Regions from separate parts of the Paenibacillus sp. VMFN-D1 genome, predicted to be linked through region 1. Evidence: riboswitches for the same ligand, from Rfam matches in the RefSeq annotation. Region 1 holds a riboswitch; each other region holds the start of a gene.

Region 1 (4,847 bases):
AGATAAATACGCCGAGGATTGCATACATGATCATATTGACGAAACCGACCCCCTTGCCGCCGAACACGACGTTCAGCATCATTTCGGCCAAGGGCGCAAGTCCTCCCAGCGGCGTCAGCGTATCATGCATGTTGTTGACCGACCCCGTCGTTGCGGCGGTGGTGACGGTTGTGAACAACGCGGACTGCGCGATGCCAAAGCGCACCTCCTTGCCTTCCATGCTGCCGGCCGTGCTGTTGATTCCCAATTGGTTGATCAGCGGGTTGCCGGCTTTTTCCGAGAAATACGTCAGGCACAGGAACGCTACGAACAGCGTCATCATGACGCTGAAAATCATCCAGCCCTGCTTCTTGTTCCGGGCGAACCGTCCGAACGTGTAAGGCAGTGACGCCGAAATCGTCCACATGCTGAGAATTTCGATTACGTTGGTCAGCGGGCTTGGGTTCTCGAACGGATGGGCCGAGTTGACACCGAAGAAGCCTCCCCCGTTCGTTCCGAGGTGCTTGATCGATTCCAGCGAGGCTACAGGACCCAGCGGAATCTGCTGCACGCCGCCTCCCAGCGTTTGCACGGCCCGCATCGGCTCCAGCGTCTGCGGCACTTTGAGCCCGACCAGCACCAGGGTTACGATGAGGGCAAGCGGCACGAACAGGCGGACATGCGCCTTGATAAAATCCTCGAAGAAGTTCCCGAGCCCCTCACCCCTGCGGGTGATGCCGCGCATAAAAGCAATCGCGATAGCCAGGCCCGAGGCTGCCGAGGTAAACATCATCATCGTGATGACGATCATTTGGCCAAAATAAGACATGCCGCTCTCTCCGCTGTAATGCTGGAGGTTCGTGTTCGTCATAAAGCTGATGACCGTGTTGAAGGACAGGCTCGCCTCCATATTGCCGATGCCGCTCGGGTTGCCCGGAAGGGCGCCCATCGTTCGCAGCAATATATAGCTGATCGCTACCAGAAAGATATTGGTTGTGATCATGCTGAGCGCGTACTTTTTCCAATTCATGCTGCCCCGCTGCTTCAGCCCGATGATCCGGTATAGAACTCTTTCTACGCCGCCGAAAATCCGGTCCGTCCGGTTCGGTTCATTGGAGAACATATGATATACGTAAGTGCCTACCGGCTTCACGAGCAGCAGGAGCACGAAAATGACGATACAAATTTGCAAAATATCCAAGGCTGGCTTCCCCCTCTTACGAGCATGTTCTGTTTTGGCCCCTTGAGGCTTACAGATTTAAAATACCGGTCAAAATTTTTCCGGATGGATCAAGGCGTAAACCAAATAGATAAAGACAAGCACGGCGAATGCCCCAACGACAATCATTGGTCTTTGCCCCCTTCTTCCACCACTCGGCCGCACCAATGAAGAAATAACAAGAACACGCCAAAGGTGGCAGCGAGCGCAAGTATCATATATACATCCATCATCGTTTCCGGTCTCTCCTTTGCATGGTTAGAATCATCTTTATTTCAGTAAAAATCCGACTTCGCCGTTTAAGGTATAAATGATGTGATCTGCACCAAGCCCCCGGTAAATGCCGGGTGAGCTGCCCCTCTGCGTAATGACATATACCGGTTCCGACGTCCAGGGACGGCAGATCTGCAAATAGCGGCAGGTCAGGTTGAGGCTGCTTTCAAACAGAAAGATTTTGCCGACCTCTATTTCGGGCACCACCCAATCCTCCGCGTGATTCGTATTCAGCCGGATGATCCTCTGCACCCCCATTTTTCTCAAAAGGCGTTCCTCCCGGGCACTGTTGGTCAGAACGGCAAAGGGCCTCTTCCAATACATCAGCAGCTTGATAAAATTGCGTCCCGCCTCGTTCGGCGCGGTCACGATGACGACGTTGTCCATTTCAAAGGCTCCTCCTGTGCGGCAGCCGCGAATACGCAAAAGAAGCCGCAGGGAAAGAAGGACCTTTCCCGCGGCTTCTTGAATGTGGACGAATATGAAGGATCGTCCTATATTCAAAATGCGCACGACAAGTGCTGCCTCTCCCGTTACGCTGACGAGGTTAGCTGTCGGATTCGGGCGTGAGAGTCGCCCTACCTTCCGGTACTTACCGTACCGGAAAGATTCACCCCGGCGGCTTCCATTCCAGGCGGCCGCTGTGGTTCCCCCGCTCCCGGCCGTATCCGGCCGAAATTAAGCGTTATTGATAAGTGTATGTGATTGTGATGAATGCTCTCTTTTGTTCCAGTAAGCTAAAAAAGGGTAAAAAAAACACAGAGGCCAGCTGATCCCCCTGTGATCCGAAAGTTTATTCGGGTCGCAAGTTTCATCATTCCTCTCTCAAACGACGCTTACGAGGTTAGCTGACGGATTCGAGCGGTGAGAGTCGCTCTACCCGGCCGGATCCATGGCATCCGTAGCCGGGATTCACCCCTGCGGCTGGCAGCAGACCCCCGACTCTCACACCGGTTCGCTGCTCCATGGCACGCGTTTGGTTCCCCCGATTTCCGCGCTTTTTTGCGGAAACTCAGCGATTAGTAATGGAAACTGTATTGAATACGCTCTGAATCATACACCCGCTCCTTCCAAGCTGTAAAGGCAGTCTAAAAATCATGAACCGCGAATTTTGGAACATTCAGGACCTTATTAGCGCTTACATTTTGGCTTTTTGACTTCTACCTCTTCCATGCTCCCGATTTGACGCATTTATGGAATCCAGGTCATTCGGGGACACTGGCTCGCAGGAATATCCGCATTGACTTTACAGTTCAATCGTTTAAAATTAAATTGTGTGCTTGGTAAATGCTTCGGCTGGATGATGATTCATAGCAGTACAAAAGGAGGAGGATGGCAGTGAGCGTCTATGATTTTCAAGTGAACACGCTGCGCGGCAAAGAGGTATCGTTAAAGGAATATGAAGGTGACGTGCTGCTGATCGTGAACACGGCCAGCAAATGCGGATTTACGCCGCAGTTTCGCGGGCTGCAGGAGCTGTACGACGAGTTCCGCGACCATCATTTTCAAATTCTCGGCTTTCCGAGCAACCAGTTTGCCAATCAGGAGCCGGGTACCAGCGAGGAGATCGGCGAATTCTGCCAGATGAATTACGGGGTCACGTTCCCGATGTTTGAGAAGATCGACGTCAAGGGCAGCAACGCCCATCCACTGTTTCAATACCTGACCCGGGAAGCGCCGGGTGTGCTCGGATCGAAAGCGGTCAAGTGGAACTTTACCAAGTTCCTGGTCGATTCCAAGGGCAGGGTCATCAAGCGTTACGCGCCCAAAACGACACCGGACAAAATCGAAAACGACATCCGTAAGCTGCTTGCATCCGGAAAAAGCGAATAGGCAAATCAGCCCTACAAAATAACGCTACTTGCTGCGATCCGAATTCACTAGCTTTGCGGGACCCCGAAATATACGAAAATGCAATAAGCAAAAAAAGAAGCTCCCCTGGATTTCTCCAAGGAAGCTTCTTTCTGTGTTCATAGATGCGGTAGAGAGGACTCGAACCTCCACGGGCGTACGCCCACTACCCCCTCAAGATAGCGTGTCTGCCATTCCACCACTACCGCATAATATCCAAAGTTCATTTAGCGAACTTTTTTATTATACACAAAATCATCCGAATTGTAAAGGGAAATACATTAAAACACCATCCATGTAATATTATATAACACATAAAACAACAAAAACAGTGATTAAGTCGCCCTAACATTGACAAATCACAATATTTATGTAATATTAACTTACAAATAATAGTGATCGATGATTTAACTTCGCAATTCATGTAATATTTATTACCACAACAAAATGGAGGTGACCGCGTTGAACGACAAAAGCACCAAACTGCTCGATTACGTGCAAACGCTGGATAACGACTTGTCGGTCGGAGGCTTCAGCCATGTGTTCGACCTCCAAACCCGGATTGCAGAAGGGCGCATCCAGAGCCAGGAAGAGCTGGAAGGGTTCATCCTTCATCCGATGATGAATCGTTTGGTCCGCCAAGACGGCGCGGCCATTCTGGCGATTTACGCAGCTGCCGACCAACGGGATATCCGTCAGATCGCCCGGATTGACCGGTACATCCTCGGAAGAATCGCTGCCCATGAAAATGATGAAGCGGTGCGCCAACGGGGCAGAAGACTTTTGAAACTGGCCCAGGCTCTGTACCCCTGGCTCAATCTAAAGGTTCTTGACGAACTCGCGCAGAAGGAGCTGTCTCCCGTCTGCCTGGCCACGGCGCATGCCTATGTCAACTATCAGCTCGGGTCCAGCCGCGACCACACCGTTTATGGCTATATGCAATCTGCGGTCTGCACATGCATCCAGCTCGCTGCCCGCTCGCTGAGCATTCCGCCTCACGACGCCAAAGCGTTGGCCGGCAAATGGACGGCTGAAATGGAGCGCGCATGGACAGCGGAGAAAGACTCCCTGCCCACAGACCTTTTCAATATCCAAGAGAACGACTCCCATATCGCCTCGTGATCTCTTTAACAACACCACAAAGGCACTCCGCTCTGCCCTGCCGCAGCGAAGTGCCTTTTCTGTTCCCATGTATGTACTTGACCTTCATCTTACTGATCGCGGGACTGGTTCTTCCGGTATTCCACAAACTTGATGTACTCCTTGATAAACTCCTTCTCGTGATCGGATAGCGGCATTTCGTTTAACTGCCTTCCGTTTTCCCACAAATAAGGATCCTGCTGCTCTTTCACCATATACGGCCCCGGTTCCTTACCCAGAATCAGCCAATCAAGGCTGACGCCGAAAAAGCTCGAAATTTCGATCAATTTATTGGTGCTCGGGGTGGACTTCCCCCTTTTCCAATCTCCGAAATTCCCCGTGCTGATATTAAGCTGCTCGCAAAACGACTTTTTGGTCATCCCCT
Region 2 (4,847 bases), 660 kb from region 1:
ATCAGTCTCATTGAAAAAACGAATACTCGCTAGAGCTCAGTTAACCGCCTTCTTATCGGGCGGTTAACTTGCTGCCTAATACAGCGAGTAGATCGTTTGGTTAGGGCCAGTGTGACTCAAGATGCGATTTTCTTTCCAGGAGGCAAATCCCATGACCGCGGGCTATCCTCCATAGGCTTCCCGGGTCCGGTAAATATGCTGGTCCATCAAAAAGTTCAGCAGCATGCGGTTGAATGCATGGGGCTGGCATAAATGGGTCGGGTACATCGCATCCTCGATCGTCGCCAGCTGCACATGCCGGAACAGGGTGGCCGCCCGCTGCATTTGCTTGACGAACCACTCGCTTTGGCTGCCTGCGACGCACAGTACAGGCATCGGCAGCCGCGCCAAATTGGCGGGCATCTCCATACGCAGCAGCTCCATGCGCTGCTTGATCGACTCTGTCGGCCGCTTGTGGTACAGCTCCTTGCGGAGGATGCTGTAGACCGGTCTCCACCGGTTATACGTCACCCGCAGCGAGCGGAGGAAAAACTCCGCAGGCAAATAATAAGACAGCCAGCTGCATGCCTCGCAAATATTCAGCAAATGGTTCTTTTTTCCGAAGCATCCCGCGAAGTAGCTATCTACGAGCACCAGGGCGCTGACCCGGTCCGGATGAAGGGCGGCAAACGTCTGGGCGAGCACGCTTCCGCTGGAACAGCCGACCAGCGTCGCCTGCGAAATATGCAGCTTATTGAGCAGCTCGCACAGATCGCTGCATTGGGTTTCCATAATGTGCCCGACCTCCACGTCAAGCTTCCCCGAATTGCCGTAACCCCGGAGGTCCAGCACGATTACCTTCGCCCGCTTGCTGAAATATTCGACCTGGGGCTCAAACATATGATGGGACGACAAATGCCCGTGAATGAACACGATGGGCGTGCCGCTGCCGTGAATTTCATAATATAACGTAGTTCCGTTTACTTGTATCTGGGGCACTTCAAGTTCTCCTCTCTCCCAAATAACCTGTTTTCTCTGTTTGTACAAAATCGCGGGCGCCGCCCGCTTGGGAATCCATGCTTCTCCTTTTTTAAACAACAAAAAAGAAGCACCGGAAAGAGGACACTCTTCCATGCTTCCAAATCCAAGGCTGAATAAGCCTTGCCATCTGCATGAATAACAGCTGCCTCTCTTAATACGCTTGCGTGGTTAGCTGACGGATTCGGGCCAAAGAGTAGCCCTACTCATCACTTTCGAGATTCACCCCATATGCCCGCAGCGGATGCTGCAGACACGACCGGTTCCCCCGCTTTCCGCCTTCGGCGGAAATTCAGCGAATAGACATATTCCATGTACACGCTTCATCCTTCAAAATGAGCGCACAGAAAAACACAGAGCAGATACCCTGTGTTGATGCGTCAAATCACAGTTTCCTCCGCTCTCAACTACGCTTACGAGGTTAGCTGACGGATTCGGGCCGTGAGAGTAGCCCTACGGAAACAGGTGTTATCCTGCCTCCGATTCACCCCTGCAAGCCGCAAGCCCCAGCATAAAGCTCCGTGGGACGAGGACTGCGATTGGTTCCCCCGCTTTTCATCGGAAAATTCAGCGTTCATCAAGTCGCAAATTTTACTCTATTGGATGATGAAATGAATATACGCCTGGGACGGCGAACTGTAAAGCAGGGAAACGATACGATTCCCTGCTTTATTTGGGGATCTGATGGGAAAACGGGTCCTAATCCGTAGGAATCATTGTTTTACGGCCTTTCCTACCGCTTTCCTTAGCTTTGCTGGATAACTGAAGGCGGGAAACCATTCAAATGGCTGAACCCGCCCATTGGATCGGAAAATAATGCCGGAATAGGGCTGAAGCCGCTAGGCTGAAAAAAAGCGGCTTTTTGCCGGGATTTTGGACTTTGCGCTGGAAAGATGCTGGTTTTGATCCGAAAAATCCGCCTCGTCTTCTTGCCAAAGATATCCCTTGGACGTATGATGCGGATAGTTTACCAATCGGACACATGTATGGAACCCTACTTGCCGTGACGATCCGGAACAAGATGGCAGGGAGTATACATGAAATCACGGTCAAGGAGGATGTCGCGATGAACCGGGCTTTGATCTCCACCATCGAACTGTTTGAAATCGATCTTCCAAGGTACCAGCACCACAGCCTGGGCTGGCTGGAAAACTGCCGGATCGGCATTATGAAGCTGCCTTACTCGGGAGAGGAAGGGCTTGCCGAGGGCCTGCTGTGCTCAGGCAAGCAAGCCTTCGATCTGGTACGGTGGGGCTGCCGCCTGCGTTATATTTGCGGACTGACGCTGGAAGAGGCCATCACCGCGACGGCCATGAACATTCTGAAGCAGCCGGACCACAATCAGTACCCGCTCGCGCTGATGGCGCTGCTTGATGTCAGGTCACGCTTGGAGCAGCATACCGCGCGCACAACAGCCGAACACATGGGAAGATCCCTTGATGCCGGCCTTCTCGAGCGGAACCGTACGGCTTACGCCGAAGGAGCTGCAGCATCGCTGCGCATCGGGGGAGGAACGTCGCTAGCGATCTCCGGCCTGACGGCTGACCTTGGTACGGAAGTCCAGGCGAAAGCTCCCGTCAACCGCCTCCCGCTGCTCGGCCGGGAGTTCCCGACGGATACCCGCGCCTTGATCCGCCGCTCCTCGGCATATCTGTCCCTGTTCGGCGCCAGCACAAAGAACCGCCACCCCGGATAATCCCCGAGTGGCGGTTTTTTTGTGCTGCCTGCGCGGGCGGCTACAGCGCCTGCTCCTCGCTGCGAAGCTGCACCAGCGCTTTTCGCTGCCAGGCCTTGCTCCTCCAGCGGACCCAGAGCAGGATGCCCCGCAGCCATTCGTCGGCAATAAACGCCGCCCAGATGCCGTACAGGCCGTATCCCCAATAGATGCCGAGCAGGTACGTCAGCGGCACGCTAAAGAGCCAGGTCACCGTGATGGACACGATCATGGCGGACCGGGCGTCGCCGGCGGCCTGCAGCGACCGTTCCAGGATGACGTTGAAATTGCGCCCCGGCTCCAGCAGAAAGCTCAGCAGCAGCAAGGCCGCTCCCATCGCGATAATGTCCGGGTCGGTCGTGAACAGCTTCATCAGCGGCTGCCGGAACAGCGTCAGCACGGCGACGGCCGCCAGCGTGATCAGCTCGCTGCGGATCAGATTCCGGATCACCTGCTTGTAGGCCTCTTCCCTCTGGCCCGCGCCGACCAGCTGCCCGACGATGATCTGCCCGCCCCGGCCCAGCGAGACAGCCAGAATCATGACGAAGAACATGATGTTCTGCGTGTAAATTTTCGTTGCCAGCACGCTGGCCCCAAGCGACGAAATAAAGGCCGTGGTCACAAACTGGTTGGCGGAGTAAGACAAGGACACGGCCGAGGACGGCACGCCGACGCGCAGCACCTTCCCGATATGCTCACGGCTCCACACGAACAGGTCGTTCCAGCGGATGTAGACGCCCGCCGCCTTGCGGAGCAGCACCAGATTGACGGCCAGCCCGACGCACTGGGCAAAGGCGGTGGATATCGCCACCCCGACGACGCCCAGCTTCGGAAAGCCTCCAGGGCCGTAAATAAACAGGTAATTGCCGAAAATATTCAGTACGTTCATGCCGATTGTGACGACCATCGTCTGCCGGGTTAATCCATGAGATTGAATCATGGCCGTGACGGCGGTCAGCAGCGCCTGAATGACCAGGGCGCCCCCGGCGATGAGCAAATACTTCTCCGCCTGCCCGAACAGGGAAGGATCGAGGTCGAATATCCGCAGCAGCGGCCCGCTGAGCATCATGACGATGACGCTCACGACCAGGCCGAACAGGAAGTTCAGCGCCAGCGAGGAACCGGCCAGCCGGCCGATTTCATGCTGCCTGCGGGCACCCAAATACTGCGAGATGACGACCGCGGAGCCGAGCGCCACGAAATTGAACATCAGCACCGCAAACATGATGATCTGGTTCGCGACACCGACCGCCGCAACCGCGCCGTCCGACACCTTGCTCAGCATGAACGTGTCCGATGTCCTGAGAAACATTTGAAGGGCCGATTCCACAAAAATCGGCCACGTAATCGCAAGCAGCGACAGCTTGCTGACGGGGTTGTCTCCCGCGATGGATCTGGACATTACAGGCTGTAAGCCTCCCGGATCTTGGCAATACCAAGCTTCGCGGTCTCCAGGGCGGTCAACCCGCCGTAGCTGTCCATAAACAGCTCCAGCGACAGATAGCCCTCATATCCCGCATCCGCCAGCGTTCTGGCGAGCGCTCCGGACGAAGCGATGCCGTCTCCCGGAAATACCCGGTGGGCGTCCTGGATCTCGGAGCGGGACGGCGCCGCCGGATAATCGTTCACATGGACGATGCCGATCCGGTTCCCAGGCAAGCCTTCAAGGTCCCGAAGCTCGCTGCCGCCGGTGTACATGTGGAACGGATCGATAAGAATTTTGGCGTCCGCCACTCCACTGGCTTGAGCTACGTAGATCGCATCCTTCAGGCAGTTCAGCAGGGCCGCTTTTCCCCAGAATTCAAGATAGGGCTCTATGCCGATCCGGCGGGCCAACTCGGCCAGCTTGGCAAAGGAAGCGGCAAATTCGTCCAGCGTGACGTGGGCAACCTGTCCGAAGGGGGGCGCAGCAGCCGCGAGACAACCCAGCTCCGCCAACATCTCCATTTCCTTCTCCGCTTGGTCGAAGCCGCGCTGTCTCGCTTCAGGATCACGGTCGGCCCAAGCCCAGAAGGCGATGGCGTTCGCCACCTTCAGTCCATGATCTTCGATATACCGTCTAAGCTCCTGCAGCTCGCCGCCCTCTGCAAGGTAAGCTTCAATGTCCCGTACCCAC
Region 3 (4,847 bases), on a different contig from region 1:
AATTCCGTGCTGTACACGAGACCATGACCCTTCATGCCATGCAAAAAAGGACCTGCCCTGCCCACGGATCGATACATCCGTCAGCAGGAACAGGTCCTTTGTTCTTATAACGAGGAGAGCCCGCGATTTACGCTATACCTCCAGCGCCTTCTTCAGCTCATCCGGCGAAGCTTCCCACCACTGCTCATTATGCGACACCAGCAGGTTCTTCAGCAGCGTCTTTTCCTCAGATCCCAATTCGTCCAGCATAAATTTCCGCTTCAGCGCGGCATCCATCCGGTTCACGTGATCGGCAAGGATTTTCCAGCCCCGTCTCTCTTCTTCATCGATCCACATCTCACTGGCCGTGGCACCGCCGTAGAATTGTCCATCCTCGTTCCGGTCCACCGCGACCCATACGATCCACACCTGGCGTCCGTTCGGGACTTCCTCCCGGTTCGGCGTAAAGCGAATGCGGCGCTCCGGCTTGCTCTTGGCGTGCATCGCTCCGATATCGATGACGGCTTCGCCGCGGTCGATAATGACTGGAGAAATGTTGTTCAGATCGATAGAGCCTGCCCCAAAACCCATCTTGTGCTTGCTCTTGCCGCTGACGATATTCAGTGCGATGGGCTTCTTGCCTACCTGTTCCTTGTTGTCCATTTCCGATGTTCCTCCTATTTGAAAACAGAAACGCTGCGCTGCGCCTCCGCGATTTGTGGATACCCGTCCAACTTAATTTTATTTTAACTAATAATCGCTGGAAAGCCAACATATACATGCTGTAGATGCTTGTCAACGGGAGGTATTCGTATATGGCCCCAGCACGCGCCAAACTCGTCTTTTTATCCTTTCTCGTTCTTGTACTCCTGATTACGGGAACACTGTGGTTCGTCTTTAAGGATTCGCCCGAGTCCATGCCTTCCTACGCTCCGGATAAGGCCAAGCCTCCAGCGGCTTACAAGCCTCCGTCACCGATGGAGAGCGTCCAGCAGCCGACCGCGGAGGTGCTCAGCAAGCGGGTGGTGGAATATCACATCGATACGACCCTTGATCCGGATAGCCGGGTAATTAAAGGAACCCAGACCCTGACCTGGACTCATCCCGGCAAAAAAACGGTAAACGAGCTGTATTTTCACCTCTATCCGAACGCCTTCGCTTCCATGGATACGACGTTTATGAAGGAATCCGGCGGTAAGCTGCGCAATGACACGATGCCTGCCGACGGCTTTGGGTCCATGACCCTGACTGCGATGAAGACTGCCGACGGTCTGTCGCTGATGCACCGGATTCAATACGTGCAGCCGGATGACGGCAATACGAAGGACAAGACCTTGATGAAGGTGCGTCTTCCGCGGCCGGTGAAACCAGGCGAAAGCATCACGCTGACCATGCAATTCGAAGTCCAACTGCCCAAAATCTTCGCCCGAATGGGGACCGCCGGCAACTTTGTCATGGCCGGGCAGTGGTTCCCCAAAATCGCCGTCTACGAGCCCGTGGGAACGCGCGGCCGGACGAGCGAGGGCTGGGACCTGCACCAGTACCACGGCAATTCGGAATTCTACTCCGATTTCGGCATTTACAGCGTCCGCATTCACGTACCGAAGAACTACACGGTGGCCGCAACCGGTTTCCCGGTACAGAACTCACAGATCAAGAACGGCGAGAAGATCTATCAGTTCTACGCCGACGACGTACATGACTTTGCCTGGGCCGCATCCCCCGACTTTATCGTCGCCGAGGAGCCGTTCTCTTCAGCGGAGGTGCCCGGGGTCCGGATCAAGCTGTATCTCGATCCCGCCCACAAGGATTTGAAGGAGCGCTATTTCTACGCCGCCAAGGCCGCGCTTAAATATTTCAGCAAATGGTACGGGAAGTATCCGTATTCCACCCTGTCTATCGTCGTTCCGCCCGAAGCAGGCAATGGGGCAGGCGGCATGGAGTATCCGACGCTGATTACGGCCTTCGGGGCCAAGGACGACTCCCCGGGTTACGACCTCGAGCGGACCGTCATCCATGAAATCGGCCATCAGTACTTCTACGGCATGATCGCCAGCAACGAGTTCGAGGAGGCCTGGCTGGACGAAGGCTTCACCTCCTACGCTGAGGATAAGCTGATGGAGCAGGAATACGGCGTCATCCCCAATCTGCCGATCCAGTCCTCGCTCATCGCTTCGCCTGCGCCGCTGACCCAGGACGCCTGGAAATATACGTCGCAGAATCAATATGCGCTGAACGTGTATTACCGTGGCAAGATGGTCCTGAAAGAAATGGAGACGCTGACCGGCGCCCAGACCATGAAGAAAATCATGTCCACCTATGCGAAGAAATACCGTTTCGAACATCCTGCCACGGCTGATTTTCAAAAGGTGGTCGAACAGGTAACCGGCAAGTCGTGGCAGACCTTCTTCGATCAATATGTATATGGCAGCCAGATGGCCGATTTTTCGGTCGATGAAATTACGGTGCGCAAGGATAAGGATTCGGCGCAGCCCCGCTACGATTCTATGGTGAAGGTCAGCAAAAAGGGCGGCGATCTGCCGCAGGTGCCGATTCTGTTCACATTTACGGACGGGCATCAGATCAAAAAGGTTTGGGACGTAAAGAACGCCAGCACCCAGTTCAAGCTGACATACAGCTCCCCGCTGGCCTGGGCCATGATCGATCCCGGCTATACGGTCGTGCTGGAAAACAAACATGTGAACAACTACCTGAAGGCGGACATGGATCATAAAGTGCTCCTCCGCTGGAACGTAAGCATTACCAAGCTGATTGAAACCCTGCTTGGAAGTCTGTCCTGGTGAGGTGAGAGCAGTGAAATCCTATATTGTTAACGGTTGGAAAAGCGTCAAAGACCAATTTTATGTCATGATCATCATGTTCCTGTACCAGCTGCTCTGGGGCTACTTCCTGTACCGTCTGATCGATTCGGCGGTCGTGCCGCTGCTGATGCGGTATCCCGATCCCCCGCCGACCGAACTCAGCCAGGTCCTCTATTATGTGGAGGGACAAATGAGCTTGACCCAAAGCAGCACCGTGCATACCTACCTATGGGTTTTGTTGGGGATGGTCGCCCTACGCGTGCTGCTGACCCCTTTTATCCACGCGGGTATCTTCTACGGCCTGCACCGGGAGCATCAGGGGGAACGCGGACTGTTTTTCTTCCAGGGCATGAAGCTGCACGGCAAAACGGTGTTTCTTTTTCACCTGATCGAATGGGTGCTTATCGCCGCTCCGTTATACTGGATGATCCCGAAGATGTATCCAATCCTGCTCAGCGCGATCCAAAACCATGCCCAGCTGCTTCACTGCATCCCGTACATGGCAGTCTGGCTTCTGTACTGCTACATCGTCCATCAGATGATTCTGTTCATGCAGTTTGGCAAAACCGGTGGAACCAGCATGTTCTCCTCACTCTGGATCTGCCTGCGAAGCGCGCTGCCGGTCATCGGCATATCCGTTCTGCTGGGCGCGGTCAGCCTGCTCTTGTATGGCATTACCAGCAGCGTCTCTCTGATCTGGGCAGGGCTTGCCACCCTGATTATCCAACAGGGCTATCATATGGTCAGCTGTATCTTTAAATTATGGAATATCTCCTCCCAATATGATTTGTGGCATCAGCAAATGAACCGTACGAAAAAAAATATTTCGGAATAGTTAAAATTTTGTCATCACTTTAATCCGCTGATAAAAGAAGAACCCCGTCTCTTTCTGTTGAAAAGAGGCGGGGTTTTTGTTGTAAAATGATTGTTAACCATTTGCCAAAGTATAAATCCTCTGTTAAAATAATCCGAGTACGAACTTAGTAACAACTTTGTAATCTTTGCTGTAACGATTTTGACTTTGCTGTAACTGATTTCATCATTTGTCCGTTCATTTGATTGGTATGTACGATTATAGGTAACTTGTCAGCATGTCCATTTCCGGTGCAATCATCACGAGCCGAATTCCCGGGCACCAGGAAGCGGGGGATCCAATTTTGGGTGAATTGATCTCGCTACAGAGGGATCATAGGGGACCTTCTACCGAATCCTTAAGCTAACCTCGCAGGCATTGGAAGGGGTTTATTTTTTTGAAGAAGAAGTTGGCAGCCGCAGCGCTGGGCCTTACACTTGCGTTCTCCATGGGCACCGGCAGCGTATTTGCGGATTCATCTCTGAATCACATCGTTAACAACACGATCGGCGTTTCTTACAAAACCGGCGGAACAACTACGAACGGCTTCGATTGCTCCGGTTTTACCCGTTACGTGTACCAAAAGCTGGGGTTAACCCTCCCGCGTCAATCTGCTGCGCAGTATAAAACAGGTACCGCTGTTTCCAAAAGCCAGCTGAGAGCAGGAGACCTGGTTTTCTTTAACACTCTAGGCGCAGGCGTTTCCCATGTCGGCATTTACATCGGCAACGGAAAATTCGCACACGCGTCCTCTTCGAAAGGCGTTACCATCAGCAAACTGAGCCAAAGCTACTACGCCAACCGCTACGTTGGCGCCAAACGGGTCATGAGTACGGCCAAATACCAAGCTGCGGTTTACAATTGATTATCTCTCGAAAACAATGCATATCCAGAACAACCCGCGCCGCTGATTTTTGCCGAAATCGCCCCGCGGGTTTGTTGTTACTTATTAGACGTACGAACCACCCAAAAGGTAACAGCAATTCAAAAAAAATTTTTACATGAGTAAATCCACGGTTTTCTCCTGTTTTTTCCACCCTTGTCATTTCTTTTACCCACTCGTCCAACAAATAAACATCATTTCCTATAAATTTTCCTACAAATCTTCTTTTTCTGTTAGAAACAATTGCCAAAGTCCGATTCCTTTGTTACAATAGTCCCAGCGATAGTAACAACTTTGTAATCTTTACCTG

The links. Region 1 has a riboswitch for cyclic di-AMP ahead of C7820_RS16110 (hypothetical protein). Riboswitches for the same ligand answer to the same signal wherever they lie in the genome.
Region 2: linked by a shared signal. The riboswitch ahead of C7820_RS19400 (alpha/beta fold hydrolase) and the one ahead of C7820_RS16110 (hypothetical protein) in region 1 are both predicted to bind cyclic di-AMP.
Region 3: linked by a shared signal. The riboswitch ahead of C7820_RS32670 (C40 family peptidase) and the one ahead of C7820_RS16110 (hypothetical protein) in region 1 are both predicted to bind cyclic di-AMP.

What each region holds. Positions count from the first base shown of each region.
Region 1 covers NZ_QRDU01000002.1:181,829-186,675, reverse strand. The annotation lists gene kdpA (potassium-transporting ATPase subunit KdpA) at 1-1,180, opposite strand, end outside; gene kdpF (K(+)-transporting ATPase subunit F) at 1,250-1,327, opposite strand; gene C7820_RS16110 (hypothetical protein) at 1,469-1,858, opposite strand; cyclic di-AMP (ydaO/yuaA leader) riboswitch at 1,994-2,166, opposite strand; cyclic di-AMP (ydaO/yuaA leader) riboswitch at 2,289-2,499, opposite strand; gene C7820_RS16105 (glutathione peroxidase) at 2,810-3,304, shown strand; tRNA gene C7820_RS16100 (tRNA-Leu) at 3,449-3,531, opposite strand; gene C7820_RS16095 (urease accessory protein UreF) at 3,785-4,444, shown strand; gene C7820_RS16090 (helix-turn-helix domain-containing protein) at 4,534-4,847, opposite strand, start outside.
Region 2 covers NZ_QRDU01000002.1:843,687-848,533, reverse strand. The annotation lists gene C7820_RS19405 (SDR family NAD(P)-dependent oxidoreductase) at 1-1, shown strand, start outside; gene C7820_RS19400 (alpha/beta fold hydrolase) at 163-978, opposite strand; cyclic di-AMP (ydaO/yuaA leader) riboswitch at 1,162-1,325, opposite strand; cyclic di-AMP (ydaO/yuaA leader) riboswitch at 1,413-1,600, opposite strand; gene C7820_RS19395 (hypothetical protein) at 2,084-2,713, shown strand; gene C7820_RS19390 (MATE family efflux transporter) at 2,754-4,133, opposite strand; gene C7820_RS19385 (sugar phosphate isomerase/epimerase family protein) at 4,133-4,847, opposite strand, start outside.
Region 3 covers NZ_QRDU01000011.1:17,821-22,667, reverse strand. The annotation lists gene C7820_RS32690 (DNA-3-methyladenine glycosylase) at 1-2, shown strand, start outside; gene C7820_RS32685 (YwhD family protein) at 133-642, opposite strand; gene C7820_RS32680 (M1 family metallopeptidase) at 795-2,783, shown strand; gene C7820_RS32675 (hypothetical protein) at 2,794-3,636, shown strand; cyclic di-AMP (ydaO/yuaA leader) riboswitch at 3,910-4,047, shown strand; gene C7820_RS32670 (C40 family peptidase) at 4,052-4,519, shown strand.